DNA from 4 places in the Telluria sp. LT1R51-2 genome. Region 3 is predicted to be linked to each of the others. Evidence: predicted binding sites of a transcription regulator. Region 3 holds the regulator's gene; each other region holds the start of a gene.

Region 1 (7,609 bases), 330 kb from region 3:
CAAGGATTACAAAGCGGCTATCTCCCGTCTGGAATCCGTGCAAAAGACGGCGCCTGAGAACCCGCTGGTGCTGAACAACCTGGCCTGGGCTTATCAGCAGGTGAAGGATCCACGCGCGTTGGCAACTGCAGAGCAGGCGTTCAAGATCGCCAGCGACAATCCAGGCGTGATGGACACGCTGGGCTGGATGCTGGTTGAGCAGGGCAATGTCGCACGCGGCCTGCCGCTGCTGCAGAAAGCCAGCACCCAGGCGCCAAATGCGATGGAGATCCGTTATCACCTCGCCCAGGCGCTGAACAAGAGTGGCGACAAGGCCGGTGCCAAGCGCGAGCTTGACAAGCTGCTGGCAGCGAACGCGCCATTCGCGCAAGCCGATGAGGCACGCGCGCTGCTCAAGACGCTGTAATGTGGCACGCCGCCGCACGCTCTCATTCAGCTTGCGGCGGCCTGATTGACCTTTGCATGCAGCATCCTGGCGGTGATATTTATTCATCCTATCGAACGCTCAATTTATTGATGTCCAGATAAGATGTCACTACACAGATAAGGATGTTTATCGTGAACGACGATTCATACGGAATCCGGCTTACCGATACGTCGGACGGTCGTAACTCGGCCAGCATGCTGATCAACAGGATGTACGCCTGGCGCGGCTACTCCGGCGATCACCAGCCAAGCAACGACCCCAATCGCATCACGCTGACCGCCACCGACAAGGGCGACGTGGTCGGCACACTCAGCATCGGCATCGATTCCGAGGTCGGGTTGATGGCCGATGAAGTCTTCGGCGCCGAGCTGGACGCCCACCGCGCCAACGGCGCGCGCCTGTGCGAGTTCACCAAGTTTGCGTTCGACCCGTCGGTACGCTCGAAAACCGCGCTGGCCAACGTGTTTCATCTGGCCGTCATCTACGCCCGCGACATGCATGGCTGCACCGACATCATCATCGAGGTCAACCCGCGCCATCGCCGCTTCTACGAGCGCATGCTGGGGTTCCGCAAAGAGGGCGAGCTCAAGATCAACACGCGGGTGGATGCCCCGGCCTACCTGCTGCGCGTGAATCTCAAGTACGTTACCGAGCAGATCAGCATTTTTGGCGGCACTTTTGCCGCCGATGGTGAAACCGAAGAGCGCTCGTTCTACCCGTACTTCTTTTCGCCCCGCGAGGAACGCGGTATCATCAACCGCCTGCTGCGCATGGATGAGTCACATCCGGCATAAGCACCTGCATCGCCGGTACGCGCCCTGCCCTTCCTGCGGCGCCGACCATCTCGTCCCTACTTTTTCGCAATGTCCCCATGAGCAATCCGTTCCAGTACGAGCAGGCGTTTTCACGCAATATTGGCTGGGTTACACCCGCCGAACAGCAGCAGTTGCGTGGCAAGCGCATTGCCATTGCGGGCGGCGGTGGCGTCGGTGGCGTGCATCTGCTGACGCTCGCCCGCCTGGGCGTCACGCGCTTTCACATTGCCGACTTCGACACGTTCGACATCCCCAACTTCAACCGCCAGGTGGGCGCCATGATGTCGACCGTTGGCCAGCCCAAGGCCGACGTGCTGGCGGCCATGGCGCGCGACATCAATCCCGACATCGAGATCAAGATCTTTCCCGAGGGCGTCCATGGCGACAATCTCGACGAATTCCTCGCCGGTGTCGACCTGTACGTCGATGCGCTCGACTTTTTCGCCTTCGATGCACGCCAGCAGACCTTTGCTGCGTGCGCACGGCTCGGCATCCCGGCCACCACTGCCGCGCCGCTGGGCATGGGCGCCGCCCTGCTCAACTTCATGCCGGGCAAGATGACGTTCGAAGAGTATTTCGGCTGGGGCGATTTGCCGGAGCAGGAAAAAGCGATCCGCTTTGTGGTTGGCCTGGCGCCGGCCGGTCTGCACCGCAACTACCTGATGGTGCCGGGCTCGGTGAACTTCGCCGAGCGGCGCGGCCCCTCGACCTTCATGGCCTGCCAGCTGTGCGCCGGCATCATCGCCACTGAATCGCTCAAGATCCTGTTGGGGCGTGGCGACGTGCTGGCCGCACCCTGGGGCATGCAGTTCGATGCCTATCGCAACAAACTCAAGCGCACATGGCGACCGGGCGGCAACCGCCATCCGATCCAGCGCCTGGCAATTGCCATCGGCCGGCGCCAGTTTGCGCGCATGGCGGCTGCCGGTCGCTGAACGACGGCACGCCGGCGCGCGGCGCCGGTGAATCGCGGGACGAAAAAAAACCACTGTCGATACCGGCAGTGGTTTTTTATTGCTTTCGAACAGGGCCTGCGCAGCAGGCCCGTGGTTCTTAGGCAGCTTTCTTGTTGCGACGACGTGCTGCGTACAGACCCAGCATGCCCAGGCCCAGCAGGCCAACCGATGCTGGCTCTGGCACTTCAGCTGCGTTTTCGAACACGACGTCCAGCGAACCGTTGATGGTCTGGGTGCCCGATGGGGTGAAGTTGTTCAGCTGACCCGACTGGAACGACATCGAGTAGAACGGGTTAGGCAGGACGAAGAAGCTGCTGCCGGCTTCGGTCAGAGCGAACGAGCTCGATGCACCGAAGCTGCCGCAGTTGATGCCGTTGCCGCTTGGGTTGCCTGGGTTCGAGCAGGTGCTCAGCATTGGGTTCAGGGTGCCCTGGCCAGCCAGTGGGTTACCCGAGCCCAGCAGGACGTTGCCGCCTGCGACGCCCAGCGTGGTGTCCATGAACAGGTCCAGGCTACCGGTGCCTGGCTGGAAGTTGAACGTGGTGGTCGAGCCGCTCACCGAGTAGGTGCCGCTTGCCGAGTAGTTAGCAAACAGGCCGTAGTTTGCGCCCAGGCCGGTCTGGAAAGCTTCGTACGCGGTGTTGCCACCGTTGCCGACGAACTGGCCAGCAGTCCACACCAGCGAGACGTTGAACGTACCATCTTGATTGAAGGTCGCGGTTTCGGTGTAGTTACCGGTGATCTTGTCAGCAACGAAGTTTGCCTGTGGACCGACTGGATCGACGGTGAACGAATTGAACGGGGCTGCTGCGGCAGTACCGCTGAAGATGGTTGCAGCTGCGATCGATGCGGCGACGATGGTTTTCTTAAAAGCGTTCATTTCGTAAATCTCCTGGGTTGTATGGGGTACTGCTCACGAGGCTATATAAGCAATCACCGTGCCAGCTCAAGAGATTTGTTTTAAATCAAACAGTTAGAGATTTTTATTGAGCCAGATCAAATACTACTGTAAAAAATACCGACAGCATATTTACGGCCTCAAAACGTTGCTGTGGGAGCACTCCTACAAGGGCTTGCGCACGACGACATTCCACGTATTTCCGGATGTGAACTCCGAGTGAATCTCGTAACCCGCTGCCAACATTTTGGCGCGTAGTTCTTCCACATGGAACGGGCTGTAGAGAATCCCCTTGCGGATACCCCAGTCGTTGATCTTCTGTGCGGCCCAGCGCAATGGCCCGAATCCGGTGGGGTACAGCAGGACGTTCGCCGCCATTGTGCCGCCCGGCTTGAGCACGCGCAGGATGTCGCGCAGCGCACCATCGATCGTCGGGAAACAGTGGATCGAATTGGCGATATTGGCGGTGTCGAAGCGATTGTCGGCAAACGGCAGCTGGGCAGCATCGGCGTGCTGCACCTGGACTTGGGGATTGTTGGCAAAACGGCGCTTGGCGCCGGCCAGCATCGATGGCGCGTAGTCGATGCCGGTGACCTTTACTTGCGGGAGCTTGCGGCGCCGGCGCCAGTTCAGCACCATTTCGAGCAGGGTCCCGGTACCGCATGCCACTTCCAGGTGGTCGGGCCCGAAGTTCGGTCCGAAGAAGCGCATCTGGGTGCCGATTGTGCTGTTGTAGGCAAAGGTCAGAATGAAGAAGCCGCGCAGGTCATACCACCACGGTTCAGAGGAATAGGCTTCGGCGATTTCATCCCGGGTCTTACCTGTCGTCATGGAGCATCCTCAATGTGATAAACACGAAGCGCTGAATATAGGACGTTCCTGCCAGGCAGGCAAGTACAAATACTGAGGGGAAAGTGCGGGGCGCGTGCCCCTGCAACAGCGCTTAGCCGAGCGCGCGCAGGCGGTTGATGATGCCGGCCTCTTCGCGCTGCGAAAAGAACCACGGAAACAGCGAGCGTTCACCGACCGCCTTGTCCTGCATGCCGCCCCACTTGGCGACCTGTTCGGTACCGAACGCGGTAGCGGCGCTCAGCAGCACCGCTGGCGCCTGCACGCGTGGATTGGGCCGTGATTCGCAGACAGTCTGGAAGCCCAGCATGGCTTCGTAAAAACGGCGATGACGCGGATTGACCTCGATGAAGATGTGGCTGCAATGATTCAGGTCGCGCGCATAAATCAGGGCCACGTGAAACAGCGACGCCAGCACGGCCTTTGACTTGATGGCCGGATCGACGGCAAGCTTGATGATTTCGCAGACCTTGCCGGTCCCGCGCTGGGTATCGATATAGTCGGCGAATACCTGGTCGGCCAGCAGGCCGATGTCGGAATCCAGGCCAAGGCTCAGCGTGCCGAAGACCTGGCCACGGTCCGACGCCGTCAGCGTGATCCGGTTGGGGTCGTTATTGATCTGGTGGTTGCCACTATAGCCGCGCCATGCATACATCTTGCTGATAAGCATGCTTGCGGAGTTGCGCTGGGTATCGATGTCGGCAGCGCGAATCCCGAACACACGTTCGTTGATGGTAACGTCAATGATGCTCGGATTGTCATCCGCGGCTGAGTCATCGCCACCAAGCCCGGTACACGGGATGGCTGGCACTAATGTCTCGATCATGTACGTTCTCCTGACGGTATCGACGCGTCGTACAGCGACGACAATGTAGTCATCATAGCATCGATAATTGTTCTAATGCTAATTTTATTGACAAAATGAATTTAAATTAATGGATTTGCTATGCAACTTCCCTTAGAGCAAAGAGTAGCAGGTCAAGCGGCCTCTGCGGTACGTGGCGATACGAAAGCCTTGTGAAACAAGTGGCGCGTGAGCAACACCATGGGCATGCGAAGCCAGTTTCCGCGCACATACAAGGCGAAATGGGCAGCACCGTCGAAGCGCGCCACGCAGTCGGGATGCGGCGGCACCAGCGCGCGCGTGAACAGCGCATCCATCAGCGCCAGCACGGGCCGGGACGGCGCAAACGCCTCGGCGGCGACCATGACTGACGCCGGTACCGGGGTGCCGAACGTGCGGCTGGCATGGCGCAGCGCATAGAACATCGGACGGGTGAGTTCCAGCGCAACGGCGCGCGCGACCAGGCCATCCCAGAAGCCGGGCTCGGCGCCAAAGTGCGTCGCCAGGCGATGCATGTCGAACAGGTCGCGCAATCCCTGATCGAATTCGCCGCCAAAGAACAGGTGCACGGCGCTGTGCAGGAACATGTCGTGCGGTGACAACGTGCACACGCCCAGCGCGCCAAGATCGCCCGGAATCGGCCGCGCGGCCGCGCGCAGCAGAGTCGGGTCGGGCCGCACCGGCGCCGTTTCGGGCAGGATCGCATGGTGGACGTCGATGGCATTGCCACGCCGCAGGTGCACCATGGGCGGCAGCTCATGCATCCAGGTGCGGTAATAGCGCTGGTCGTAGGCATCGTGGTGGGTGCTGGCCCAGCCATGCACCATCAGCGCGTTTTCGACGTCGTCCAGCTGGTCCTTGGGTACAAGGATGTCGATGTCCGAAAACAGCCGGCCACGGCCGGATGGCAAGCCGGCCATCGCGTACGCGGCACCTTTGAGCAGAATCAGTGGCAGGCCCAGCTGGGCCAGGTCACTGCGGATGCGCTCGACTTCGTAGCCTGTCAGGCGCCGATGGCGCAGTGCGACGATGCGCGCCGCTTCCAGGTGCTCGCGCGGCTGCGGCGGCACGTCGTCGAGCAGGCCGTGCTCCTCAAGCAGGAAAACCAGGATCGCGCCGACGTTGGCGCTGTTGGCCTGGCGCAGCAAGCGGTCCCAGCCCGGCAGGTCAAGCAGCCGGACCCGGCCGGGCGCCGACAGCACCTCGACCAGCAGCGATGGCGCGCGCGCCGTCATGGCGTCACTCCCGCCAGGCGGTCGAACAGCGCGATCGCTTCGTCCAGCTGGCTATAGCAGAATTCGTGACCGTCGGCGCCTTCGACCAGATCGGCCAGGCAATCGAAGCCGGCAGGGCCGAGCACGAAATAGTTGAAGGCGTTCTCTGCCACCCGAATGAACAATTGCCCCTTGGACATCGGGGTGAGCGTGGTCGCGGCGCCGGCCTCGTAGCGGGGAAACACGATATGACGTGCGCGCGCAACGTCGCCAACCTGCGCCACGCTCGTCGCTGGTGCCTTCATGTGCGCGATCGTGCCCTTGTTGGTGCCCGGTACCGAAGGGCCAAGCAAGGCATCGGGCGCAAACGCGCGGATCACGTCGATCGAGGCATTCTTGAGGCTGACTGGCCGCGCGAGCGGCACGAGCATGCCATCGCTGCGCCGGATCAGCGTCAGTTCGTCCGACAGCAGGCGCCAGCCGCGGCAGACCAAGGCAGCGCACAGTGTGCTCTTGCCCGAGCCGGGCGGGGCCGGCAGGATGATCGCGCAGCCATTGCGCTCGATGACGGCGGCATGCACGATCAGGTAGCGATGCGCGCGGTTCGAGACGCACCAGTTCATGACCCATTCGAACATCGGCCAGGCCTGCGCCACCGGCAACGGGGCGAACGGCTCGCGGCCGTCATGGTCGAAGCGGACCTGCGGGTGCCACCAGCGGCGCAGGCCGCTGCTCTGGCGCAGGCGCACCTGGAAATCGGCAAAGCCGCCCGGCTCCTCGATCAGGTTGTCGCGATACATCAACCCGATGCCATCGGCGACCAGGGGAATATTCGATTGGATTCGGCTGACAAACGGTCCGGTGCGCAGCAACAGACCAGGGCCGCCCAGGCGCCGCACCAGTTCGGCACGGCCCAGATCGGCTACAAGAGACATGGTTCGATCAGATTCAGGGAGGACAGTTGTTCGAGCAGCTCGGCCACATCATGGGCCAGCGTGGCGTCGTCGACTTCGAAATGTTCGCGCAGGATTGCCGCAAGCGCCGCTTCAGGCGTGGGCGTGATATCCATGTGTTGCAGCACGACCAGCGCCTCGGGAGTCAGCAGGTGGGTAGCACCTGACACTTCGTTGAACAGGACGACATCGTCCTGCCACTGGCGGTAATGCAGAACTGCAGGGCCCGGACGACGCCAGGCCCCTGCGTGCTCACTCGCCGTGGACAGCGACAAGGTATTGCCTGACCTGATGGATATTCCAGGAAACGCTGGCATTGACCTTGTACATGCCCGTGTTCTTGAGTTCGTTCCACATGCGTTGCAGCGTCAGCACGTCGAGAAAGTCGATGCGGCGCGAAATGACGTTCAGGTAGGCCGTGCACAGGTGCTTGCCGATGTACGAGTACTGGGCATCGAACGTCGACGTCATGACCTCGGCCATCGAGCAGGCGTAATAGGTTTTCTCGAAACGCTTTTCATTGCATTTGAAGATGTCGGCGAACCGCTTGGTCTTGTTGCATGGCCAGCTGCGCTGGACATGGCACCAGTTCGATGGCGACAGCGGATTGCAGCGCTGCTCGGTGGCCACGTTGCTGTTCAGGCCAGCCGAGT
Region 2 (7,609 bases), on a different contig from region 3:
AGCGGCGACCCTGGCCGCCACCACCGCAATGGCCGCGCCGCGCGGCTTCACTGTGGAAGACCTGGTCAATATGGAACGGGTCGGCAGCCCGGCCGTGTCGCCCGACGCCACGCGCGTGATTTACACCGTGCGCAGCACCGACATGGAAAAGAACCGCGGCAATACCCAACTGTGGATGATCGACCTGCGCGCCGCCAAGCCGACGCCCCAGCGCCTGACCGACCATGCGTCGAGCAGCGCCGATCCGGAATGGTCGCCGTCGGGTGACGCCGTGTATTTCCTGTCCGCGCGCTCTGGCTCGTCGCAGGTATGGCGCCAGCCGGTGGCCGGCGGCGCGCCCGTCAAGGTCACCGACCTGCCGCTGGACGTCGACAATTTCCGCCTTGCGCCCACGGGCGACCGTCTGGCGTTCAGCCTGGCGGTATTCCGCGACTGCGCCGACCTGGCCTGCACCAAGGCCCGGCTCGATGCGAAAGAAAAAGAAAAGGCCACCGGCAAGGTGTATGACCGCCTGTTCGCGCGCCACTGGGATACCTGGAACGACCACCGCAATGCAGTGTTGTTCTCGGCGCCGATCGGCGCAGCAGGCGCGATCACCGGCGAGCCGGTCAGCCTGTCGGGTTCGCTCGACGGCGACGTGCCCTCGAAGCCTTTTGGTGACCGCGAAGAATACCGCTTCAGCCCGGACGGCAAAACGGTTGTGTTCTCAGCCCGCATCGCTGGCAAGACCGAAGCCTGGTCGACCAACTTCGACCTGTACAGCGTGCCCGCCACAGGCGGCACCGCGCCGCGCAACCTGACGGCGGACAATCCGGCCTGGGACACCAAGGGCACGTTCTCGCCCGATGGCCGCACATTGGCTTACCTGGCGATGGCGCGCCCTGGCTTCGAGGCCGACCGCTATCAGATCATGCTGATGGATGTGGCGACCGGCACCAAGCGCCCGCTGGCCGCCAACTGGGACCGCTCGGCCGGCAGCCTGGTCTGGCGTGCCGATGGCAAAGCGCTGATCGTCGATGCGGAAGACATCGGCCAGCACCGCCTGTTCTCCATCGACGTGGCCGGTGGCAAGGTCACGCCGCTGACCGACACCGGCGCCGTGGGCGCGTTCGATCTGCGCCGCGATACGCTGGTCTATACCCATGCGAACTTGTCCGCTGGCGCGCAGTTGTTCTCGATGAAGCTGGGCGCCAAGCCGAAGCAGCTGACTACGTTGAACACCGAGCTGTTGAAAGACGTGCGCTGGGGCGAGGCCGAGCAGTTCTCGTTTGCCGGCGCCAATGGCGACACCGTGTACGGTTACGTGATGAAGCCGTGGAATGCGCAGCCTGGCCAACAATATCCGGTGGCGTTCATCGTCCACGGCGGGCCGCAAGGCAGCTTCGGCAACAGCTGGAGCTACCGCTGGAATCCGCAGACCTATGCCGGCGCCGGCTACGCCGCCGTGTTCATCGACTTCCACGGTTCGACCGGCTATGGCCAGAAGTTCACCGACTCGATCAGCAACGACTGGGGCGGCAAGCCGCTGGTCGACCTGCAAAAGGGCTACGACGCCGCGGTGAAGAAGTTCCCGTGGCTGGACCGCTCACGCGATTGCGCGCTGGGCGCGTCGTATGGCGGCTACATGATGAACTGGATCGCCGGTAACTGGTCGGATGAGTTCAAGTGCATCGTCAATCACGACGGCGTGTTCGACACGCGCGGCATGGCGTACTCGACCGAGGAGCAGTGGTTCACGGACTGGGAAAATGGTGGGCCGTACTACAAGGTGCCGGAGAACCATGAGCGCTTCAATCCGGTTCATCACGTTGCGAAGTGGAAGACGCCGATGCTGGTGATCCAGGGCGATCTGGACTTCCGGATTCCAACGGCGCAGGCGCTGGGGACGTTCACGGCGCTGCAGCGACAGGGTGTCGAGAGCAAGCTGCTGGTGTTTCCGGATGAGAATCACTGGGTGCTGAAGCCTGCCAATTCGGTGCAGTGGCATCACACGGTGAACGGGTGGCTGGATCGGTTCCTGAAAATACAGCCCGTAAAGTAAAGCTGCAATGCAAAAGCCCGCTGAAAGCGGGCTTTTTGCGATGAGGAAGTTACACTTAAAGTCTAACCTCCCCCCATCAGACCAAGCTGATCAAACTATTGCCAACGTTAGACTTTTGGCAAGAACTTAGCTGGCACTTGACCGGTAACGTCGGTCGTTGGCAGCGTGGTCTTGCACTGAGCACCTTCAACACAGGTGATCGTGTAGACAATCGACTTGCCGTCAATTGCCGAGTTGCTGGTACCTTGCATGACAACCGTCACAGTGCCAGTGGTTGCAGAAGTACCGGCAGCGGTAACCGACGTGACGTATTTACTCGTGATTGCGGTAGCATCTGGCAGACCCAGCAGTGGATTGGTAGTAGCGGTAGCCAGCGTACCTTCGTTAAACGCTTGTGCCACAGCCAGACGCGCAGGTGCCGAGATCGAGGCTGCTTCGCTGACTTTCGCTTTAGCGGTGTAGTCGCTGTATGCTGGAATCGCGACAGCCGCCAGAATACCGATAATGGCAACGACGATCATCAGTTCGATCAGGGTGAAGCCGCCTTCGGCCTTTTTGGTTTGCATTTGCTTGAAGTTCATTTTAAATCTCCGGGTTGGGTAGTTCAAAAAAGTGGACCTACGTATCTTGTGCTGCTCACTGCTACGCTTTCTTATATGCAAGCGCTGTGCCAGCCCAAAAATGGCGTAAAACGGTCGATTTTATGAACAACAAGCCAACAAACGCCTGCTTCAGCACAAAAAACGGCACGCTGAATGACAAAATTTGTCAGTGCCGCACGGCAATTTTTGTCATTCACGGTCTGGATCAACAAAACCTGTCGCACCAAATAGAAAACGGGGAGCTCGCGCTCCCCGTTTTATCTTACGACCAACAGATCGTCAGAATTACAACATGGCCTTCAGCAGACGCGCCATTTCCGACGGGTTCTTGGTAACGGTGATACCGCAGGCTTCCATGATTTCCAGCTTGGCTTGCGCAGTATCTGCACCGCCCGAGATCAGCGCGCCGGCGTGGCCCATGCGCTTGCCTGGTGGCGCGGTGACGCCAGCGATGAAGCCGACGACTGGCTTCTTCATGTTGTCCTTGATCCAGTAAGCCGCGTTGGCTTCGTCCGGACCACCGATTTCGCCGATCATGATGACCGCGTCGGTATCAGGATCGTCGTTGAACATCTGCATGACGTCGATGTGCTTCAGACCGTTGATCGGGTCACCGCCGATGCCGACTGCCGACGACTGGCCCAGGCCCAGTGCGGTCAGCTGTGCAACTGCTTCATACGTCAGGGTACCCGAACGCGAGACGACGCCGATGCGGCCCTTGCGGTGGATGTGACCTGGCATGATGCCGATCTTGATTTCGTCAGGGGTGATCAGGCCTGGGCAGTTAGGGCCCAGCAGCAGGGTCTTCGAACCCGCTTTGGCCATACGGTCCTTGATTTCCATCATGTCACGAACTGGAATGCCTTCGGTGATGCAAATTGCCAGGTCCAGCTCGGCTTCGACGGCTTCCCAGATTGCAGCGGCTGCGCCTGCTGGTGGGACGTAGATGACCGACACGTTGGCGCCGGTTTCTTTTTTCGCTTCAGCAACGGTTGCGAAAATCGGGATGCCTTCGAAATCTTCGCCGGCTTTCTTCGGGTTCACGCCAGCAACGAATGCTTCCTTGCCGTTTGCGTACTCGCGGCACATGCGGGTGTGGAACTGACCGGTCTTGCCGGTGATGCCCTGGGTGACTACTTTGGTATCTTTGTTGATCAGAATCGACATTTTTTTATTTCCTTAGCAATTAGGCTTGACCGGCAGCAGCGGCGACGACCGACTTGGCTGCGTCTTCCATCGTGTCTGCGGCGATGATTGGCAGGCCCGATTCGGCCAGCATCTTCTTGCCCAGGTCTTCGTTGGTGCCCTTCATGCGCACGACCAGCGGCACTTGCAGCGAAACGGCTTTCGATGCAGCGATCACGCCTTCGGCGATGACGTCGCAACGCATGATGCCGCCGAAGATGTTGACCAGGATGGCTTTCAGGTCAGGGTTCTTCAGCATGATCTTGAACGCTTCGGTGACTTTCTCGGCCGTGGCGCCACCGCCGACGTCGAGGAAGTTGGCTGGCTCGCCGCCGAACAGCTTGATGGTGTCCATGGTGGCCATGGCCAGGCCGGCGCCGTTCACCAGGCAGCCGATGTTGCCGTCGAGCGAGATGTAGGCCAGGTCGAATTTCGATGCTTCGACTTCAGCTGGATCTTCTTCGTCCAGATCGCGGTAAGCGACGATTTCAGGACGGCGATACAGGGCGTTCGCGTCAAAGTTGAACTTGGCGTCCAGGGCGATGATCTTGCCGCTGCCGGTGACGATCAGCGGGTTGATTTCGGCCAGCGATGCATCGGTTTCCCAGTAGGCTTTGTACAGGCCCTGCAGGTTCGCGCGTGCGTCGGCGATCGAGCCGGCTGGCACACCGATCTTGGCGGCGACGTCGTCAGCCTGCTCATCGGTCAGGCCGACTTTCGGGTCGATGATGACGTTGTGGATTTTTTCCGGGTTGCTGTGCGCGACTTCTTCGATGTCCATGCCGCCTTCCGACGAGGCCATCAGCACGACTTTCTGGCTGACGCGGTCGGTGACGAGCGAGACATACAGTTCTTGTTTGATGTCGGCGCCTTCTTCGACCATCAGGCGACGGACTTTCTGGCCTTCCGGGCTGGTCTGGTGCGTGATCAGTTGCATGCCCATGATCTGGTCAGCATATTCCTTGACCTGCTCGAGCGATTTGGCGACCTTGACGCCGCCGCCCTTGCCGCGGCCACCAGCGTGGATCTGCGCCTTGACGACCCAGACCGGACCACCCAGTTCTTCAGCAGCTTTGACAGCCTCTTCGACCGACATGCACGGAATGCCGCGCGGAACGGTCACCCCGAATTTTCGGAGGATTTCTTTGCCCTGATACTCATGGATCTTCATGCTGGCTTCCCTTCTATCTATTACTGAATTAGAAACGGTTGAACTACAAAAAAAACAAACGACGACTTAACCCGCCACAGCCTTGATGGACCAGCGCGGGTAATATTTGGCCACGGCGGGGCCGTCGCTGCGCAGGGCATGGCAACGGTCGAGCTCAAATGGACGGTCGGATGACGTGACGCCTTGCCCGCCTGGGGCATCGACGGTGTCGTCAGCAAAGGCTTGCAGCGCTGCGGTGGGCAGCACCTGGGCCAGTTCGGTCAGATGGGTGCAGCCGAGCACGCCGGATAGGCGGTCTTTCAGATGCAACCGGAAATGGTTCACGAGCGAGAGCCCGATCAACTTCTTGTAGGCAGGGCCGATGGTATCGCAAAAGCCCGGATACGGGACGGCATCGGATGCGGCTTCGGCATCAACGATGTTCAGGTCACGGTCGATCGTGACGCGTAGCTTCAGGTCGTGCACTGGCGTGCCGCCGGGCCGTTCGCCGGAAGCAAGTTCAACAGTACGCGTTTTCACATCGCGGATGCTGGCATCAAGATCCCACATGCCATCGTCGCGCGCATAGGCGTCGACTGTGATGGCGCGCGTATGCCGGAGCGAGCGCGATACGGGAAGAGACAAAGGCATAAATACCAGTGCCGTCGAGACGGCGGTTAGTGATGCAGCCGGTGTGCTAGTGCACGTCACCGCAGCTTCTGCGGCAACAACCGCTCATGCGGCGCTGCTTAAACCCGTAAAGTTTATCACAGCGTCCCGCCCGGCGCATCGCTAAAAGGGCACATCACTGCCTGCGTCGCAGGAGATGCCCGGACTTGGCAGGCGCTTGACAGCGTGTTTGACGCATATGGTATGCGCATGAAGGCCAGCTAACCATTGCTGCCATTCATGAAGTGAATAAGAGATATGGCGTTTGTTTGTCGAGCATCGCCGACGTATGAAGGCGCCAGCGTGCAGCGCCATCGCCCGTTGAGGAATATGCGTTCGCATATCGGGGATGACGCTCCACGCTGGCGCCTGGGCGCAGCATGAACTTGTTGCATGCGCGATCACTGTCGGAAGTGAAGGCAAGCGGTGACGATCAGCAATAACGACACGGGATCACTACAACCGATGACTGCAGCCGCTGATTGCCAGCGCTAACTAGTCGGGAAACTCGTCGTCGTCAGGCGTGCCCTGCATCGCCGCCCGTGCGGCGCGCTGCGAAAAACCACGCTGCAGCAAGAACCGCATCTGCTTGGCGCGCGCTGCGGCATCCTCGGCAACCGTGCCGAACTTGCGCTGCCAGATTTCGACCGCACGCGCGGTCTCGCTGTCGGACAGCCCGGCCTCGATATCGACCAGGGCCTCGCTCGTTAATCCATGACTTTTCAATTCGGCCATCACGCGACTGTCGCCATAACGGCTCGCTTTACGGTTGACCAGGGATTCGGCAAAGCGCTCCTGCGACAACCAGTTATTTTTTTCAAGAAAATCGAGCAGCGCATCGACGTCATCGCCCTCTTCCGCATACTTGGACAGCTTGCGGCGCAATTCAAAGCGGCTGTGCTCGCGCTGCGACAGATAACGCAGCGCGCGGCCCTTGAGACTGAGTACGGGTGCTCGCATGGGTAACGTCAGCCCATCAGCATGGCGCCAGGCGCCGGTGGCAAGCTGCTGCCACTGCGCCCGGCGCCAGACTGATTATTCACCAACCGCCTGCAGCTTCGGCTTGTCGTCACCACCGAGCGTTGGTGGCAGTTCGCGCACACCCAAGGCGGTACGGACCTTGTTTTCGATCTCGCGCGCCAGGGCTGGACGGTCGCGCAGGAACTGACGCGCGTTGTCTTTACCCTGACCGATACGCTCGCCGTTATAGCTGTACCACGAGCCCGACTTCTCGACGATTTTGTTATCTGCGCCGAGATCCAGAATTTCGCCTTCACGTGACGTGCCTTCTCCATAAAGAATGTCGAAGTGCGCTTCTTTGAATGGCGGGGCGATCTTGTTCTTGACGACCTTGACCTTGGTTTCGTTACCGATCACCTCATCACCCGACTTGATCGAGCCGGTACGACGGATGTCCAGGCGCACCGACGCGTAGAACTTCAGCGCGTTACCACCGGTGGTGGTCTCAGGGCTGCCGAACATGACGCCGATCTTCATGCGGATCTGGTTAATGAAAATGACCAGCGTGTTGGTGCGATTGATCGAGCCGGTGAGCTTGCGCAGCGCTTGCGACATCAGACGTGCCTGCAGGCCTGGCAACGAGTCGCCCATGTCGCCTTCGATTTCGGCGCGTGGCGTCAGGGCCGCGACCGAGTCGATGACGACCAGGTCGACACTGCCCGAGCGCACCAGCGCGTCGGTGATTTCAAGCGCCTGCTCGCCGGTATCCGGCTGCGAAATCAACAGTTCGCTCAGGTTGATGCCCAGCTTTTGCGCATAGGTGACGTCGAGTGCGTGCTCGGCATCGATGAACGCGCAAGTGCCACCCAGCTTTTGCATCTGGGCGATGGTTTGCAGCGTCAGGGTGGTTTTACCCGACGATTCAGGACCGTAGATCTCGACGATACGGCCGCGCGGCAGGCCACCGACGCCCAGCGCGATGTCCAGGCCCAGCGAGCCGGT
Region 3 (7,609 bases):
TTTTGGGCAATTGCGACAGATGGGGCGACCCCAATACCAGCACCTCGTTGGCAGCACCGGAGGCCGGCCCCTTGAATGCGCTCGCATTGAAGTCAGGCTGCCAGGCCTGGGCGGCGGCGCTGCCGCACAAGGTCATCGACAGCAGCAAGGCGGTCATGCGCATCGGGGCTCCTCATCGGTTCATGAAGCCACGATGTTTGCACCGCCTGCGCGAAAAGTCACGCGCAAACGGATATGCATGAAGAAGCTTATGCGAGATGGCGCAGCGGATGCGCATGCGCCGGCCACACCGGCGCGAAGAAGCGCGCGACCATCGCCTCGGTTACGAGGTCGAGCGATGGCGGATTCCATTGCGGCGCATTGTCCTTGTCGATCACGAGCGCGCGCACGCCTTCGAGCACCTCGCCGTGCTCGAAGTTGCGGCGCACGAGCGAGCGCTCCAGGCGCAGGCAGTCGGCGACATCGAGCGACGCGCCGCGCAGCAGCAGCTCGCGCGTCACGCACATCATCAGCGGCGAACGCTGACGCATCGCATTCAATGCCTTCTGCGCGAATGGCGCGTCGTCCCCCGCGAGCGACGCCATGATTGCTGCCACCGAGTCCGCACCGAAGTGCGCATCGATGCGCGCGCGATTGGCCTGCAATTCACTTTCGCCGGCGTGCGCCGTGGCGAACGCGCGGATTGCCGCCGGCAGATGCGCGCCCGGCGTCGCTTCGATCAGCGCCTGCAAGGCCGCCAGGTCGCTGACTGCCACGAACACGTCGGCCAGGCCCACGTACAGTGCGTCGGCCGCGCCGATCGTCAGGCCGGTCAAGCCCAAAAACATCCCCAACTGCCCCGGCGCGTGCGACAAAAAATGGCTGCCGCCGACATCGGGGAACAAACCGATATTCACCTCGGGCATCGCCATCTTGGTGCGCTCGGTGACGATGCGCAGGCCGCAATCGGGCCCGCCCTGCGCGATGCCCATGCCGCCGCCCATGACCACGCCATCCATCAGCGCGATGTACGGTTTCGGATAAAAGTGGATCAGGTGGTTCAGCGCGTATTCTTCGGTGAAGAAATCTTCGAGCAGTGCGCTGCCGCCTTGTGGCGAGGCGTTGCCGACCTCGTGAAAGAAGCGGATATCGCCGCCCGCGCACAGTGCTTTTTCGCTGCTGCTGGTGATCACGACCGCATCGACGGCGGCGTCACGCTGCCAGTCGAGCAGAATCGCGGTCAGTGCGCGCACCATGTCCAGCGACAGCGAATTGAGCGCCTTGGGACGGTCGAGGGTGATGATGCCGGTGCGGTTGGCGATGCGGGTCAGGACGTGTTCGGACATGGCGTGATCCATCGAAAGGAAACACGTATTTTACCGGCAGCGGGATGCAAAAAGGGCGTCCCGAAAAGACGCCCCTGGCGGTGGTGACCTGCGCTCGATCAGGCGGCAGCGACGTCTGCTTCGTCGACGTCCAGGCGTTTGATCGCTGTGCGGTTATGGTCTTTCAGCATCTGCTTGTGCTTCAGAATTTGTCGATCCAGTTTATCCATCAACATGTCGATCGCGGCATACAGGTCTTGCGCGACGCTCGCCACGTGCAGGGTCTTGCCCGACACCTGGACATTGATTTCAGCTTTTTGCCTTTTTTCTTTTTCGGTGAGGTTATCGACGGCCAGGAAGACGTGGGTATCTATGACTTGATCGAAATGGCGAATAATGCGTTCCAGCTTATTCTGAACGTATTCACGGATGGCAGGGGTTACTTCGAGATGGTGACCACTGATGGTGAGGTTCATACACACTCCTTTGAAGATGTCACGTCGCTTGCACCACACAGGAGCTGAAGGCACAGACTGTATGAGCGGCGTTGTTACAAGGCTTTGCGGAGACTGACGGGGGGGATCTTGAGCGCTTCACGGTATTTTGCGACCGTCCTGCGCGCAATGACCATGCCTTGTTCCCCGAGCATTTCCGCGATCTTGCTGTCGGATAATGGATTCTTAGGGTCTTCTGCTCCTGTCAATTGTGCGATGAGCGCACGGATTGCCGTTGAGGATGCTTCGCCTCCCGCCTCGGTGGCAACGTGGCTACCGAAGAAATACTTCAACTCGAACATGCCGTGCGGGGTCAGCATGTATTTCTGGGTTGTGACACGAGAGATCGTGCTCTCGTGCAGACCTAGTGTATCAGCTATCTCGCGCAAAACAAGGGGCCGCATGGCAACCGCGCCATGGCTGAAAAAGTTGCGCTGGCGCTCGACAATCGCTTCGGCCACACGCAGGATCGTGTCGAAACGCTGGCGCATGTTCTTGATGAGCCACTTCGCCTCCTGCATCTGCGCACCCATCTGGCTCTCGCTGCGGCCCTGCTTGAGCATCGTGGCGTACAGGCTGTTCACGCGCAGGCGCGGCATGACGTCCTGGTTCAGCGTGACCGCCCAGCCGTTCTTGGCGCGCCGCACGATCACGTCCGGCACCACGTAATCCGACACGTTCGATGCGAACGCCGCGCCCGGATGCGGATTGCACTGGCGGACCACGGCCTGCACTTCGCGCAGGTCTTCGTCATCGCAATCGAGCGCTTTTTTCAGCTTGCTGTATTCGCGCTGTGCGAACCAGGTCAGGTAGCCTTCGACGATCTTCAGTGCCATGCGGCGCGTCACCATCGGCACGCCCGGCATGCGCCGGATCTGCAGCGCCAGACATTCGGCCGCGCTGCGCGCGCCCACGCCCACCGGGTCCATGCTCTGCACCATCGCCAGCGCGCAGCGCAGTTCGTCCAGGTCGACGTCGAGTTCTTCGGGCAGGCGCGCGTGGATGTCGTCGAGCGGTTCTTCCAGGTAGCCGTTGTCGTCAAGCGCGTCGATCACCAGTTCGGCCAGTGCGCGGTCACGGGTTGACAGCAGCGTTTCGCGCACCTGTTCCATCAGGTGTTCGCGCAGCGTGATGGCGCATGCCTCCAGCTGCGGGCGGCCGTCTTCGTCGTCGCTGCTGCTACTCCCGGACGACGCGCCGCTGCTTTCGCTCCACTCGTTGTCGGGCCGGTCGCCATCGACCGCGCCGCCTTCAGCACCCTCGCCCTCGGCCGGTGCACTGCCCTCGCCTTCGGCCTGCTGGCCCGGCGCCGGCGGCGCCTCGCCCGGTGCCGGCGCATTGTTGATGGCGCCATCGGCCAGCAAGCGCACCGAATGATCGAGCGGGTCGTCGAGCCTTTCGAGCAGCGGGTTATCGCCCAGTATCTGCTCGATCTCCTGGTGCAGTTCGAGCGTCGACAGCTGCAGCAACCGGATCGATTGCTGCAGCTGTGGCGTGAGCGCCAGGTGCTGCGAAGTGCGGAGCTGAAGGGACTGTTTCATCAATTGAGTATGGCTTACATGCGGAAATGTTCACCAAGGTACACGCGGCGCACCGACTCGTCGGCGATGATATCGTCGGGTCGGCCGGATGCGAGCACCGCGCCCTGATTGATGATGTAGGCGCGGTCGCAGATACCGAGCGTCTCGCGCACATTGTGGTCGGTGATCAGGACGCCGATCTTGCGCTCCTTGAGGAAGCGCACGATGCGCTGGATCTCGATCACGGCGATCGGGTCGACACCGGCAAAGGGTTCATCGAGCAGCACGAAGCGAGGATTGGTGGCCAGTGCGCGTGCGATCTCCACGCGGCGTCGCTCGCCGCCCGACAGCGACAGCGCCGGGTTCTCGCGCAGCTTTTCGATCTGCAGATCGGCCAGCAGGTTGTCGAGCCGCTCGCCGATCTGCGCCTTGGTCAGCGACTTGCCGTCGACCTTCTGCAGTTCGAGCACGGCGCGGATGTTTTCTTCCACCGTCAGCTTGCGAAACACCGACGCTTCCTGCGGCAGGTACGACAGGCCGAGCACCGCGCGGCGATGGATCGGCATCCTGGTGATGTCGGTGCCGTTGATGCTGATCGAGCCGGCATCCGACGGCACCAGGCCCACGATCATGTAGAACGAGGTGGTCTTGCCGGCGCCGTTCGGGCCCAGCAAACCCACCACCTCGCCGCATTCGACATCCAGCGACACGTCACGCACGACCAGGCGCTTGCCATAGCTTTTCTGCAGGCCCTTGACGACCAGCGTGCTGCGATCGTTCAAGGCCGTCATTGCGTGCCTCCGGCCGGCGTGCGCTTGGGCGCCAGGATCAGCGTACCGCGCCCGCCGCCAACCTTGCTCTCGCCACTGACGTCATTGCGCACGGCGACGACTTCCTTGCGGTTGTCGTACGAAATGAACGGGCCGGTCATCTGGTTGGTCATCCGGTCGTTTTCGAGTTCCTTGACGATGGCGTTCGAGTACAAGCGCACCAGCTCCGTACGCTCATCGTATTCGATGCGTTCGGCCTGGCCCTCGACCCACAGGTTCGGGCCGCCGTCGCGCTTCTGGCGGAACGTGGCAGGCTTGCCGTTGGCCGCGGTGAGCGTCACGCTCATGTAGCCTTCGGGCGTATCCCTGACCACCGCGCGTTCGGCCTTGACCAGCAGCGTGCCGCGGGTCAGGATCACGTTGCCGGTAAAGGTGCGCACGCCTGCGACGCCATCGAGGTCGCCGTTATCGTATTCGAGAGCCGCCTGCTTGAGCGAGTCGGCCTTTTCGGCCATCGCGCTCAAGGAAAGGAGTGACAAGAAAGCGGCAGCAAAAAGTTTTTTCATGATGGTGCTGGTCCTGGGTTAACACGCGCGCATGGCTGGTGGCCTTCAGCGCTGGCGTGGCGGATAGACGATACGGCCGCGGCCGGACAATTTCATCTGCATGGTCGCATTGTTGGCCACCAGGCCGACGGCCTTGAGGCTGGACGCGCCAAGCTCCATGTCGATCGGCTGGTCGGTCTTGACGATTTCTTCGTCGGGCAATACGGTCATGGCCGACGTGCGCACGCGCAGCGCTTCGCTGGCGGGCGTCTTCGGGCGCTGCAGATCGACGTCGCCGAACAGTTCGACGCGGTGCTCTTCGTGGAAGATGCGCGCGCTCTTGGCCACCACCGTCATCGGTGGACGGCCCGGTTCGACGCCGCGCATGAGGGGCTGGTCGACATTCGACACGTCGCCTTGCGGGATGTGGGCCAGGCGCTTGCCCGACACCACGTAGCTCGGCTGGCCGTTGGGCGTCATCCGCACGAACGAGAAGTTCTCGACGATGTAATCCGGCTCGTCGGGCGGGCCGCCCAGTTGCGCATCGATGTTAGTCCCCTGCATCAGCTGCAGCAGCCAGAAGCTGCCGAAGGCGAAGAACACGCCGATCACGATCATCGCCAGCAAGTTCCAGCGATGCGAGGTGCGTTTGTTGGAGGCGAGTGTGGCCATGGCGCTCAGGCGAAATACGGCGCGAGCGCCTGGTCGTAGGTGCCCTGCGCGCGCATGACGAGGTCGCAGATCTCGCGCACCGCGCCACGCCCGCCACCGTTCTTGGTCACGTAATGCGCGCGGTGCTGCACGTCCGGATGACCTGAGGGCACGGCGACGGCAAAACCGACGCGCGCGAACAGCGGCAGGTCGATCACGTCGTCGCCGATGTAGCCGCATTGGTCGGCGGTAAAGCCGGTGGCCTCGAGCAGATTGGCAAAGCCGATGCGCTTGTCGTGGTTGCCCTGGTAGACATGCGAGATGCCCAGGTCGGCGGCGCGCCGGACGACGATCGGCGACAGGCGCGCACTGATGATCGCGGTCTGCACGCCGGATTTATTCAGCATCTGGATGCCCAGGCCGTCGAGCACATTGAAGGTCTTGGTCACTTCGCCATCGGGGCCGTAGGTCAGGCTGCCGTCGGTAAGCACGCCGTCGACGTCGAAGATCATGACCTTGATGCGCGCGGCGCGCTCGATGTGGGCCAATACGGGAATAGTCATCAAATCACCTTTGCGCGGGTCAGGTCGTGGATGTGCAGCGCGCCGACCAGCTGGCCCGCCTCATCGATCACGAGCATCTGGTTGATGCGGAATTCTTCCATCACGGCGACCGCGTCGACGGCCAGCTGCTCGGGACGTACGCTGCGCGGATTGGCGTGCATGACGTCGCGAATCAGCACGTTCGAAAAATCGTGCATGCGCTCGATCACGCGGCGCAAGTCGCCGTCGGTGAACACACCCAGCGGCCGGCCATCGGAATCGACCACGGCGGTCATGCCCATGCCCTTCTGGCTGATCTCGAGCAGTGCCTTGACCAGCGGGACATCCAGGCCCACCGACGGGATGGCATCGCCGGTGCGCATGACGTCGCGCACATGCGTGAGCAGGCGCCGGCCCAGCGCGCCGCCCGGATGCGACAGCGCGAAATCCTGCTCGCGGAAACCCCGCACGTCGAGCAGCGCCACGGCCAGCGCATCGCCCATGGCCAGCGTGACGGTGGTGCTGGTGGTTGGCGCCAGGTTGAGCGTGCAGGCTTCTTTCGCCACCGCGATATTCAGGTGGACGTCGGCCAGCTTGGCCAGCCGCGAAGCCGGCTTGCCGGTCATGGCGATCACGCGCGCGCCCAGGCGCTTCACGGCCGGCAGGATGTCGAGCAGTTCGGACGATTCGCCCGAATTGGAAATGGCGATCAGAATGTCATTCGCGGTCACCATGCCAAGGTCGCCGTGCGCGGCTTCGCCCGGGTGCATGAAGAACGCCGGCGTACCGGTGGACGACAGCGTGGCGGCGATCTTGCGGCCGATGTGCCCCGACTTGCCCATGCCCGAGACAACCACGCGGCCGGTGCCGGCGTAGATCAGCTGCGCGGCGTCGACGAAGCTGCTGTCGTCGCCCAGGCGCGCGTGCAGCGCCACGATGGCGTCGGCCTCGATCGCAAGCGTCTGGCGACCCAGTTCCAGCACGCGCTGCGCCAGGGTTTCGTCAAAACTTTTCAGCATTATTTGGTCATCAGTTACACTCATTCCAGAAGTATAAACGAATTGCGAAAGCAAAAAACTTGCCAGTCGTAACATTCGATGACAAGTACGCCTCGCCACCCCAACCGTCACCCGCTTCACCCCATGCATTCTGGTCTCGAACTCACCCTGTTGCTGCTTGGCTGCGCCGTCCTCGGCGTGGTCGCCTTTCGTACCCTGCAGCTGCCGCCGATGCTCGGCTACCTGGCCGTCGGCGTCCTGATCGGCCCCCACGCCCTGGCCCTGGCCGAAGACAGCCCCACCACCCACGCGCTGGGCGAATTCGGCATCGTCTTTTTGATGTTCTCGATCGGGCTCGAATTCTCGCTCGGCCAGCTGCGCTCGATGCGGCGCATCGTGTTCGGGCTGGGGCTCGGCCAGGTCGTGACGACCGTCGCTGCGGCCATGGGCATCGGCCTGCTGGCGGCGTACCTGATGCCGCACCTGACGCTGGCCTGGCAGGCCGCATTCGCGCTGGGCGGCGCGCTGGCCATGTCGTCCACGGCGATCGTCGTCAAGCTGCTTACCGAGCGCCTCGAACTCGAGAGCGAACACGGGCGGCGCATCATCGGCATCCTGTTGTTCCAGGATCTGGCGGTGGTGCCGCTGTTGATCATGATCCCGGCGCTGGCGCGCGATCCGGAAGACATGGCCATCACGCTGGGACTGGCCGCGCTCAAGGCCGGGCTGGTGCTGGCGCTGCTGCTGTTCTTTGGCCAGAAGCTGATGGGTCGCTGGTTCACGAT
Region 4 (7,609 bases), 140 kb from region 3:
TAAAGCGCGTGGTCGACGAACCATGCGAGACGATGCTGATCTGCGGCGGCTGTCCTTTGCCGTCGAAGAACGAGCCGCCCATGCGCCAGTCGCGTTCATCGCAGATGGCGCTGCAGGCGCCCCAGAATTCCTGGGTGTTCGACTGGTACGCCACGTCTTCCAGCATCTGGCCGATCTTGCCGTCCTTGATTTCGTAGAACAGCTGGCCGCCAAACTGCGAGTTGTAGCGCTGCTGGTCGATCGAGAACGACCCGTCGCCGACGATGTAGATGCCCTTCTTGATCCCCTTGACCATTTCGTCCGGCGTCAGCTTGGTCTTGCCCGGTGCGAGCGAGACGTTGGGCATGCGCTGGAACTGGACCGTGTTCCAGCCGTCCGCATACGAGCAGCCATGCGATTCTTTTTCGCCGATGATGTGGGCCTGGTCGCGCGTGGCCTGGAAGTTGACCAGGATGCCGTCCTTGATGATGTCCCAGCGCTTGGATTTCACGCCCTCGTCGTCGAAACCGATGGCGCCCAGCGAGCCTGGCGTGGTCTTGTCGGCGAAGATGTTGACGATCGGCGAGCCGTACTTGAAGGTCTTCGATTGCAGCTTCTCGAGCGTGGCGAAGCTGGTGCCGGCGTAGTTGGCTTCGAAGCCCAGTACGCGATCGAGCTCCGTCGGGTGGCCGACGTTCTCGTGGATCGTCAGCCACAGGTGTTCGGGCGCCAGCATCAGGTCATACTTGCCCGGCTGGACCGACTTGGCGGTCAGCTTGCGCTTGGCGTCGCGGCCGGCGGCGCGGGCGTCTTCGATGATGTCATACGATTCGGTGTACAGCGTGGCGATGCCGCCCGCGGCCTTGATCTTGTGCTCGGGCCGCGCGTCGAAGTACTCGTACCCCTTGCCCACCGGGGAGCTCAGGCCCGCGCGCGAGCGGAACTTGCCGCTGGCCTTGTCGACCGCGGTGGCCGAGAACGGCGCCCACAGGCGATGCACGTCCTGGTCAATGTACGAGCCATCGGTCGAGGCAAAATACTTTTGCTGGTTCACCTGGAACAGCATCGACTGCATGAAGTTCGCGCCGCCTTCCATGCCGGCCTTGTTCGCGGCGATCAGCATGTCGGTCTTCTCGGCGATCGGCACGGTGCGCCAGTCTTTCTTGATCGGGGTGCTCCATGAAACGTCGCCCACGCCCTTGACTGGTGCGAGGCGCACCGGTTCGGTCTGCAGCTTGGCGTTCGCCTTGGCGATTGCCACGGCCTGGCGCGCCGCATTCGCGATGCCATCGGTCGACATGTCGGACGTCGCGGCAAAGCCGTAGGCGCCATTCACGATCACGCGCACGCCCACGCCGGCCGACTCGGTGTTGGCCACGTTTTCGACGTTCAGCTCGCGCGTGGTGATGAACTGGTTGAGGTAGCGACCGATGCGCACGTCGGCGTAGCTGGCGCCGGCCTTGGTGGCGGCGTTGAGCGCGACATCGGCCAGCGCCTTCTTGGCGGCCACTGGCATGCTGCTGGTGAGCTCTTCGGCAGCGATGGCGCGTCCGAAAGGCAGCAGCATCGAAGCGGCTGCCCCGCTGCTGAGATTAAGAAAGGTACGGCGTTCCATGAGATCTCCTGAATAACCTTCGTCCGGGCAGCGGTTCCGCGAACAGCTCGGGCCGCTCTTGTAATTACAGCTCTTATGCTTTGGTTTTATGACAGATGAAAACGTGACAAACCGCGCAACCTTAGCAGTAACTTAAGACTTTGAATAGGCAAATGTTGTGCCACCTCATTGCACAAATTTGTACGTATCTGGCGCAGCTTCTTTTCTCCCTGCATCCAGTCAATACGGGCGCCAACGCCCACCACACATGCATATGTGACGAATGCTTGACTGTGCGCCGTGCCTCCCGGATCATCAGCGCAGCGACGACGGCGCACCGCCCGTCGTCAACCATCATGGAGACCTCGCACGATGAAACGACTGATCCTGGCCGCAATGCTGGCAACCGGTATCGCCGGCGCCGCACACGCGGACGACGCCCTGAAATCCGCCATCGCCGGCGAGCACCGCGCCGCCGCCAACAAGGCCCGCGACGCGTTCCGCCACCCTTACGAAACCTTGACCTTCTTCGGCATCAAGCCGACCATGACGGTCATCGAACTCTCGCCGGGCGGCGGCTGGTACACCGAGATCCTGGCGCCCTACCTGCGCGACAACGGCAAGCTGATTGGCGCTGCCGGTGCACCTGAATCGCGCGGCGGCAAGGCCTATCGCGACAAGCTGGCTGCCGACGCCAAGGTCTACGACAAGGTGATGCCGGTGGTGTTCGAGCCGCCGACCCGCTTCGAGCTGGGCGCGCCGAACAGCGCCGACATGGTTGTCACCTTCCGCAACCTGCACAACTGGCTGGGCGCGGGCGACGAGGCCGTGGTCACAACGCTCAAAGAAGTCCACAAGGTCCTCAAACCGAACGGCGTGCTGGGCGTGGTCGAGCACCGCCTGCCGGTCAAGATGACGCAGGATGCGAAGGCATCGAGCGGCTACATGCACGAAGCGTATGTGATCCGCATGGCCGACCTGGCCGGCTTCAAGCTGGCCGCCAAATCCGAAGTGAACGCCAATCCGAAGGACAAGGCAGATCATGAAAAAGGCGTGTGGACACTGCCGCCGGTGCTGGCCAACAAGGACAAGGACCGCGAGAAGTACATGGAAATCGGCGAGAGCGATCGCATGACGCTCAAGTTCGTCAAAAAGTAAGCAGCCTGCATGACGTGGGAAGGCCGAGGCCTTCCCCGTATTTTCTTTTGCGGCGCACGTGTATATTCTTCCGGTTGATAGCCCTCCCGCGCAACCGAAGGAAACCATGAAGACTTTGCGATTCGCCGTTCTCGCGCTGGCCGTCTCCGGCGCGCTGCATGCCCAGGAAACCACGCCGCCAGAAGCCCAGCCGGCCGCCGCAACCGCCGTTCCCACCCCCGCTGTCCCTGCCGCCTCGCGCACGACCACACCCGCCCCCGCCCTGCCTGCCGTTGAAAACTCGGTCGTCAAGATTTTCGCCAACGTGCGCCGGCCCGACCCGTACAAGCCCTGGACCAAGTCGGCCCCTGCGGCCATCACGGGCTCCGGCGTCATCATCGAGGGCAAGCGCATCCTGACCAATGCCCACGTGGTGGGCTACGCCAGCCAGGTCGAGGTGCAGGCCAGCCAGTCGGGCGACAAGGTCTCGGCGAAGGTCATCGCGCTGGCGCGTGGTCTGGATCTGGCGGTGCTGGAGCTCGACGATCCCTCGTTCTTTGACAAGCGCCCGCCGGTGCCGCGCGCCGCCGTGCTGCCGGACGTGCGCCAGCAGGTGTTCGCCTACGGCTACCCGGTCGGCGGCAATTCGCTCTCGACCACCACCGGCATCATCTCGCGCGTGGAATTCGTCAACTACGGCGCCTTCAGCTCGGGCCTGCGCATCCAGATCGACGCCCCGATCAACCCGGGCAACAGCGGCGGGCCGGTGATTGCCGGCGAGCGCATGATCGGCCTGGCGTTCGCCAACGTGACCAATGCGCAGAGCATCGGCTACGTGATCCCCAACGAAGAAATCGAACTGTTCCTGCGCGACGTGGCCGACGGCACCTACGACGGCAAGCCGCTGCTGCACGACAGCGTGCAGACGCTGGAAAGCCCGGCGCTGCGCCAGTACCTCAAGCTCGATAAATCGGTCGAAGGCGCCGTGGTGCACCGGCCGTACCGCACCGACGCCGCCTGGCCGCTGAAAGAGTGGGACGTGATCACCCACATCGGCGAGCATGCGATCGACAATCAGGCGATGGTCAAGCTGGGTTCGAGCCTGCGCGTGCGCTTCCAGTACCGCATCCAGCAGGTGGCGAAAAACGGCAAGGTGCCGATGACCATCATCCGCGGTGGCAAACCGATGAAGGTCGAGGTGCCCGCCACCGGGGCGCGTCCGCTCCTGATCCCGGACCTGGATGGCGGCTATCCGTCGTACTTCATCTACGGCCCGGTGGCGTTCTCGCGCGCCACCAGCGAATTCATGGCCTTTGTCAGCGGCAGCGCGCCGGGGATGAATGCGTATGCGTTCAACGCCAGCCCGCTCGTGACGCAGCGCGGCGATTCACCGACACCCGAGCGCGAAGAACTGGTCGTGATCAGCGCGCCGTTCTTCCCGCACAAACTGGTGAGCGGCTACAGCAACCGCTTCGGCTCGGTCGTGGAATCGGTCAATGGCAAGCCGGTACGCAGCCTGGCGCATCTGGTGACACTGCTGCGCGACCTGAAAGACGAGCAGGTGGTGCTGAAGTTCGATCAGCGCTATGGCGAGACGATGATCCTGCCACGGCAGGCGACGCTCGATGCGACCGAAGAAATCCTGTCGGACAACGGGGTGCGCTCGCAGGGTTCGGACGACATGATGAAGGTGTGGCAGAAGCGCTAGCCCGCGCTGCCGCCACCATGACGACGCCCGCACCTGCATGCGGGCGTCGTCCGTTTACTTCGCTTTCTTCACGGGCGTAAACAGCAGATCCTGGAAGTCATAGCTGAAATCCGTCTCGGTCGATACGGGCTTCATGCGCAGCCGCTCGATCGTGCCGTCAGGCTCCAGCGAGAACGTCGCATACGCATCCGCGTTGAAGTTGCGCTCCTTCCAGCGCACGATGAAGGTGTCGTGCTGGAAGTGTTCCATCTCGCCCGTCAGATCCGGCGTGCGCGCGAACGACATCACCAGCTTGCTGCCGGCGCGTTTGATTGTCGCCTTGCCGTACCAGGCGTCTTCGTACTCGCCCTCGTAGCCGGCCAGCGCCAGCGACGGTTTCGACGCTTTCGCACGGCTGGTGCTTTCACCTTTCACGCGGGCCGCTTCCTTGGCGCTGGCCTCGTTCGCGATGTCGGCGATGCGGCCGATCCAGTCGGTCGGCGCAACGCCCAGGTAGCCGTCGAGCAGGCGGTATTGCAGCGCATTGAGCGACGGCCCGCTTTCGGCGTTGGTGAAAATCGCGATGCCGAGCTTTGCTTCGGGCACCAGCAGCACGCGCGAATAAAAGCCCTGCAGCGCGCCGCCGTGCATCGCCACCAGCTTGCCCTGGTAGTCGCGCAGCTGGAAGCCCAGGCCATAAGCCATGAAGTTGGGCCTGGTCGCCGCCAGCGACGGCTTGGGCTGGCTGACCGCCATCGGCGTTTGCGCCGTCCACATCTCGCGGGCCTGCTTGTCGGACCACAGGCGTGCTTCCTTGCCGCCCGCCCCCGTCGGCAGGCGGCCGTTATCGAGCAGCACGTTCATCCAGCGCGCGATGTCTTCGGCATTGGTGTTGATGCCCACCGCGCCGACGGCATTCGCCACCGGCATCGGCTTGACGACCGCCGCCTTGCCATTGATCTTGCTGTGCGGCGCCGAGACGTTCATACCGGCCGTGTGCGCGGCCAGGCTGGTGGTGGTGGCGGTCATGCCGACCGGATCGAGGATCCATTCGCGCATCGTCGTGCCCCAGTCCTTGCCGGACTTTTGCGCGATGATCTTGCCGGCCACGATGTAGAGCAGGTTGTCGTAGGCGTAGCTGCTGCGAAAGCTCGTCGCCGGCTTGATGTAGCGAAGGTTGTGGATGATTTCGTCGCTGGTGAAGGTGGTGGTCGGCCACCACATCAGGTCACCGGCGCCCAGACCCAGGCCGCTGCGGTGCGTGAGCAGGTCACGCACCGTCATCTCGGCCGTCACGTAGCTGTCGTACATGCGAAAGTCGGGCAGGTGCTTGATGACCGGGTCGTCCCAGTTCAACTTGCCCTGGTCGACCAGCATCGCCAGGCCGGCGGCAGTAAAGGCCTTGGAGTTCGACGCGATCTCGAACAGCGTCTTGCCGTCGACCGGCGTCGGGTCGCCCAGCTTGCGCACACCGAAGCCCTGCGTGACGACGACCTTGCCGTCCTTGACCACCGCAATGGCGATGCCCGGCACGTCGAAGGTCTTCAACACGCGCTGGACGTCGGCGTCCAGGTTGTAGGCGGGGACTGCTGCCGTGGTGACTGGCGCTGCCGCCGTTTGCGCGACGGCCAGGCCGGCGCCGCAGAACGCGACCAGCACCGCGCCGGCGATGTGTTTCAACAGTCCGCTGGAAGAACGCGTCATCATGGCTTGCCCATCGCTTTGTCGACGCTCGATTGCGTCTCGGGGTGGTAGCGCTCGCGCGCCTTCTTGTAGACGCCCTCGGCCCAGGTGCGGTCCTCGGCCTTTTCGCGCAGTGCGGCGTACAGCGGCACCACGAACTTCTGGCGGCCCACGCTCATCAGGAATGCTTCCATGTCCGGGCGCACGTCACGGTAGCCGGCGTGCACCGCCGCGCGGTAGAAGCGAAACGCCACTTCGTTGTTGGTCGACTTGGCCAGGCCATAGGCGCGGTCGAGTTCCGCCAGTTTGGCGGCGTCGGCCTTCTTGTCGATATCGTTCAAAAACTTCATCCACTCGACGGCGTTCCAGTCCTTGGCGTTCAACTGCGCGGTCGATACCGTGCCCTTCGTCCAGCCGTCGATCGCGGCATTCAGCTTGGCCAGGCGCTGTGACACGGCGCGCTGCCCGCTGGCCGGGATGCCAGGGCCGTGGATCCACTCGTCGAGTTCCGCGTCGCTCATGATCTTGGGGTTCTTCGCCAGCAGCTGCGCGCGCAGGTAGGCGATGAACTGCTCGTTGGTCACGCTCTGGAACGCGTGCTGGTCGAACCAGCCGCGCAGGAATTGATCGAACGCGGCGCGGCCGGCGCGCTGCTCGAGCGTGTGCAGGAACCAGGCACCCTTCGGATAGGCCAGCGAGGTGTCCGGGTAATCGGCAGCGTTGGTGTCAGCCTGGCGCGAAACCAGCGCCTGCTTTGCTGGCGGCAGCTCCTTGAGCATCTCGAGCGCTTCTTCCTGCTCGAGCTGCAGGTTCATCAGCGCGACTTCCTTGCCGTAGATTTCTTCCAGAATGCGGGTGGTGACGTAGGTGGTGAAACCTTCGTTGAGCCACCAGTGCTTCCAGGTTGCGTTGGTCACCAGGTTGCCCGACCAGCTGTGCGCCAGTTCGTGCGCGACCAGATCGACCAGGCTGCGGTCGCCCGCGATCATGGTTGGGGTCAAAAAGGTCAGGCGCGGGTTTTCCATGCCGCCGATCGGGAACGATGGCGGCAGCACCAGCATGTCGTAACGCCCCCAGCGATATGGCCCGTACAGCTTCTCGGCCGCAGCGACCATCTTCTCGGTGTCGGCCAGTTCGTACTCGGCCGCCTTGATGCGCTGCGGCTCGGCGTACACGCCGGTGCGCCCGCCCAGCGTGCGCGCTTCCAGCTCGCCGATGCCGATCGCCAGCAGGTACGATGGAATCGGCTGCGGCATCGTGAACTTCCAGCCGCCCTTGCCGGTTGCCTTCATGTCGTTATCGGCGCTCATCACCACGCGCAGGCCTTCCGGCGCCTCGATGCGCGCGGTGTAGGTAAAGCGCACGGCCGGCGTGTCCTGGATCGGCACCCACGAGCGGGCATTGATCGCCTGCGACTGGCTGAACATGAACGGGTACTTGCCCGACATGGTCTGCACCGGCTGCAGCCATTGCAGGGCGGTGGCCGTTGGCGCGGTGCGGTAATGGATGCGCACCTTCGTCTGCCGCGC

What was found. Region 3 encodes sigma-54, which starts transcription at its own class of promoters, with help from an activator protein. Its sites were predicted from a motif close to TGGCANGNAANCTGCTTT; they were not measured.
Region 1: the regulator sigma-54 is predicted to act here: its motif matches at 3,125-3,142, upstream of pepA (flocculation-associated PEP-CTERM protein PepA).
Region 2: the regulator sigma-54 is predicted to act here: its motif matches at 2,697-2,714, upstream of AC56LH_RS17305 (pilin).
Region 4: the regulator sigma-54 is predicted to act here: its motif matches at 1,740-1,757, upstream of AC56LH_RS19860 (TldD/PmbA family protein).

Annotation. Positions count from the first base shown of each region.
Region 1 covers NZ_JCASIM010000002.1:554,249-561,857, forward strand. The annotation lists gene prsT (XrtA/PEP-CTERM system TPR-repeat protein PrsT) at 1-406, shown strand, start outside; gene AC56LH_RS20660 (GNAT family N-acetyltransferase) at 550-1,221, shown strand; gene AC56LH_RS20665 (ThiF family adenylyltransferase) at 1,299-2,177, shown strand; gene pepA (flocculation-associated PEP-CTERM protein PepA) at 2,296-3,078, opposite strand; gene AC56LH_RS20675 (class I SAM-dependent methyltransferase) at 3,262-3,927, opposite strand; gene AC56LH_RS20680 (GNAT family N-acetyltransferase) at 4,040-4,771, opposite strand; gene AC56LH_RS20685 (nucleotidyltransferase domain-containing protein) at 4,924-6,024, opposite strand; gene AC56LH_RS20690 (HprK-related kinase A) at 6,021-6,938, opposite strand; gene AC56LH_RS20695 (HPr-rel-A system PqqD family peptide chaperone) at 6,926-7,231, opposite strand; gene AC56LH_RS20700 (hypothetical protein) at 7,209-7,609, opposite strand, start outside.
Region 2 covers NZ_JCASIM010000001.1:3,919,013-3,926,621, forward strand. The annotation lists gene AC56LH_RS17300 (S9 family peptidase) at 1-2,041, shown strand, start outside; gene AC56LH_RS17305 (pilin) at 2,149-2,622, opposite strand; gene sucD (succinate--CoA ligase subunit alpha) at 2,929-3,810, opposite strand; gene sucC (ADP-forming succinate--CoA ligase subunit beta) at 3,830-4,999, opposite strand; gene AC56LH_RS17320 (DUF2889 domain-containing protein) at 5,066-5,629, opposite strand; gene recX (recombination regulator RecX) at 6,143-6,607, opposite strand; gene recA (recombinase RecA) at 6,683-7,609, opposite strand, start outside.
Region 3 covers NZ_JCASIM010000002.1:226,422-234,030, forward strand. The annotation lists gene AC56LH_RS19200 (DUF5694 domain-containing protein) at 1-163, opposite strand, end outside; gene AC56LH_RS19205 (enoyl-CoA hydratase/isomerase family protein) at 249-1,325, opposite strand; gene hpf (ribosome hibernation-promoting factor, HPF/YfiA family) at 1,424-1,780, opposite strand; gene AC56LH_RS19215 (RNA polymerase factor sigma-54) at 1,855-3,339, opposite strand; gene lptB (LPS export ABC transporter ATP-binding protein) at 3,354-4,109, opposite strand; gene lptA (lipopolysaccharide transport periplasmic protein LptA) at 4,106-4,654, opposite strand; gene lptC (LPS export ABC transporter periplasmic protein LptC) at 4,700-5,305, opposite strand; gene AC56LH_RS19235 (KdsC family phosphatase) at 5,311-5,847, opposite strand; gene AC56LH_RS19240 (KpsF/GutQ family sugar-phosphate isomerase) at 5,847-6,869, opposite strand; gene AC56LH_RS19245 (monovalent cation:proton antiporter family protein) at 6,969-7,609, shown strand, end outside.
Region 4 covers NZ_JCASIM010000002.1:363,515-371,123, forward strand. The annotation lists gene AC56LH_RS19860 (TldD/PmbA family protein) at 1-1,594, opposite strand, end outside; gene AC56LH_RS19865 (class I SAM-dependent methyltransferase) at 1,946-2,731, shown strand; gene AC56LH_RS19870 (S1C family serine protease) at 2,838-4,418, shown strand; gene AC56LH_RS19875 (serine hydrolase) at 4,473-6,104, opposite strand; gene AC56LH_RS19880 (M1 family metallopeptidase) at 6,101-7,609, opposite strand, start outside.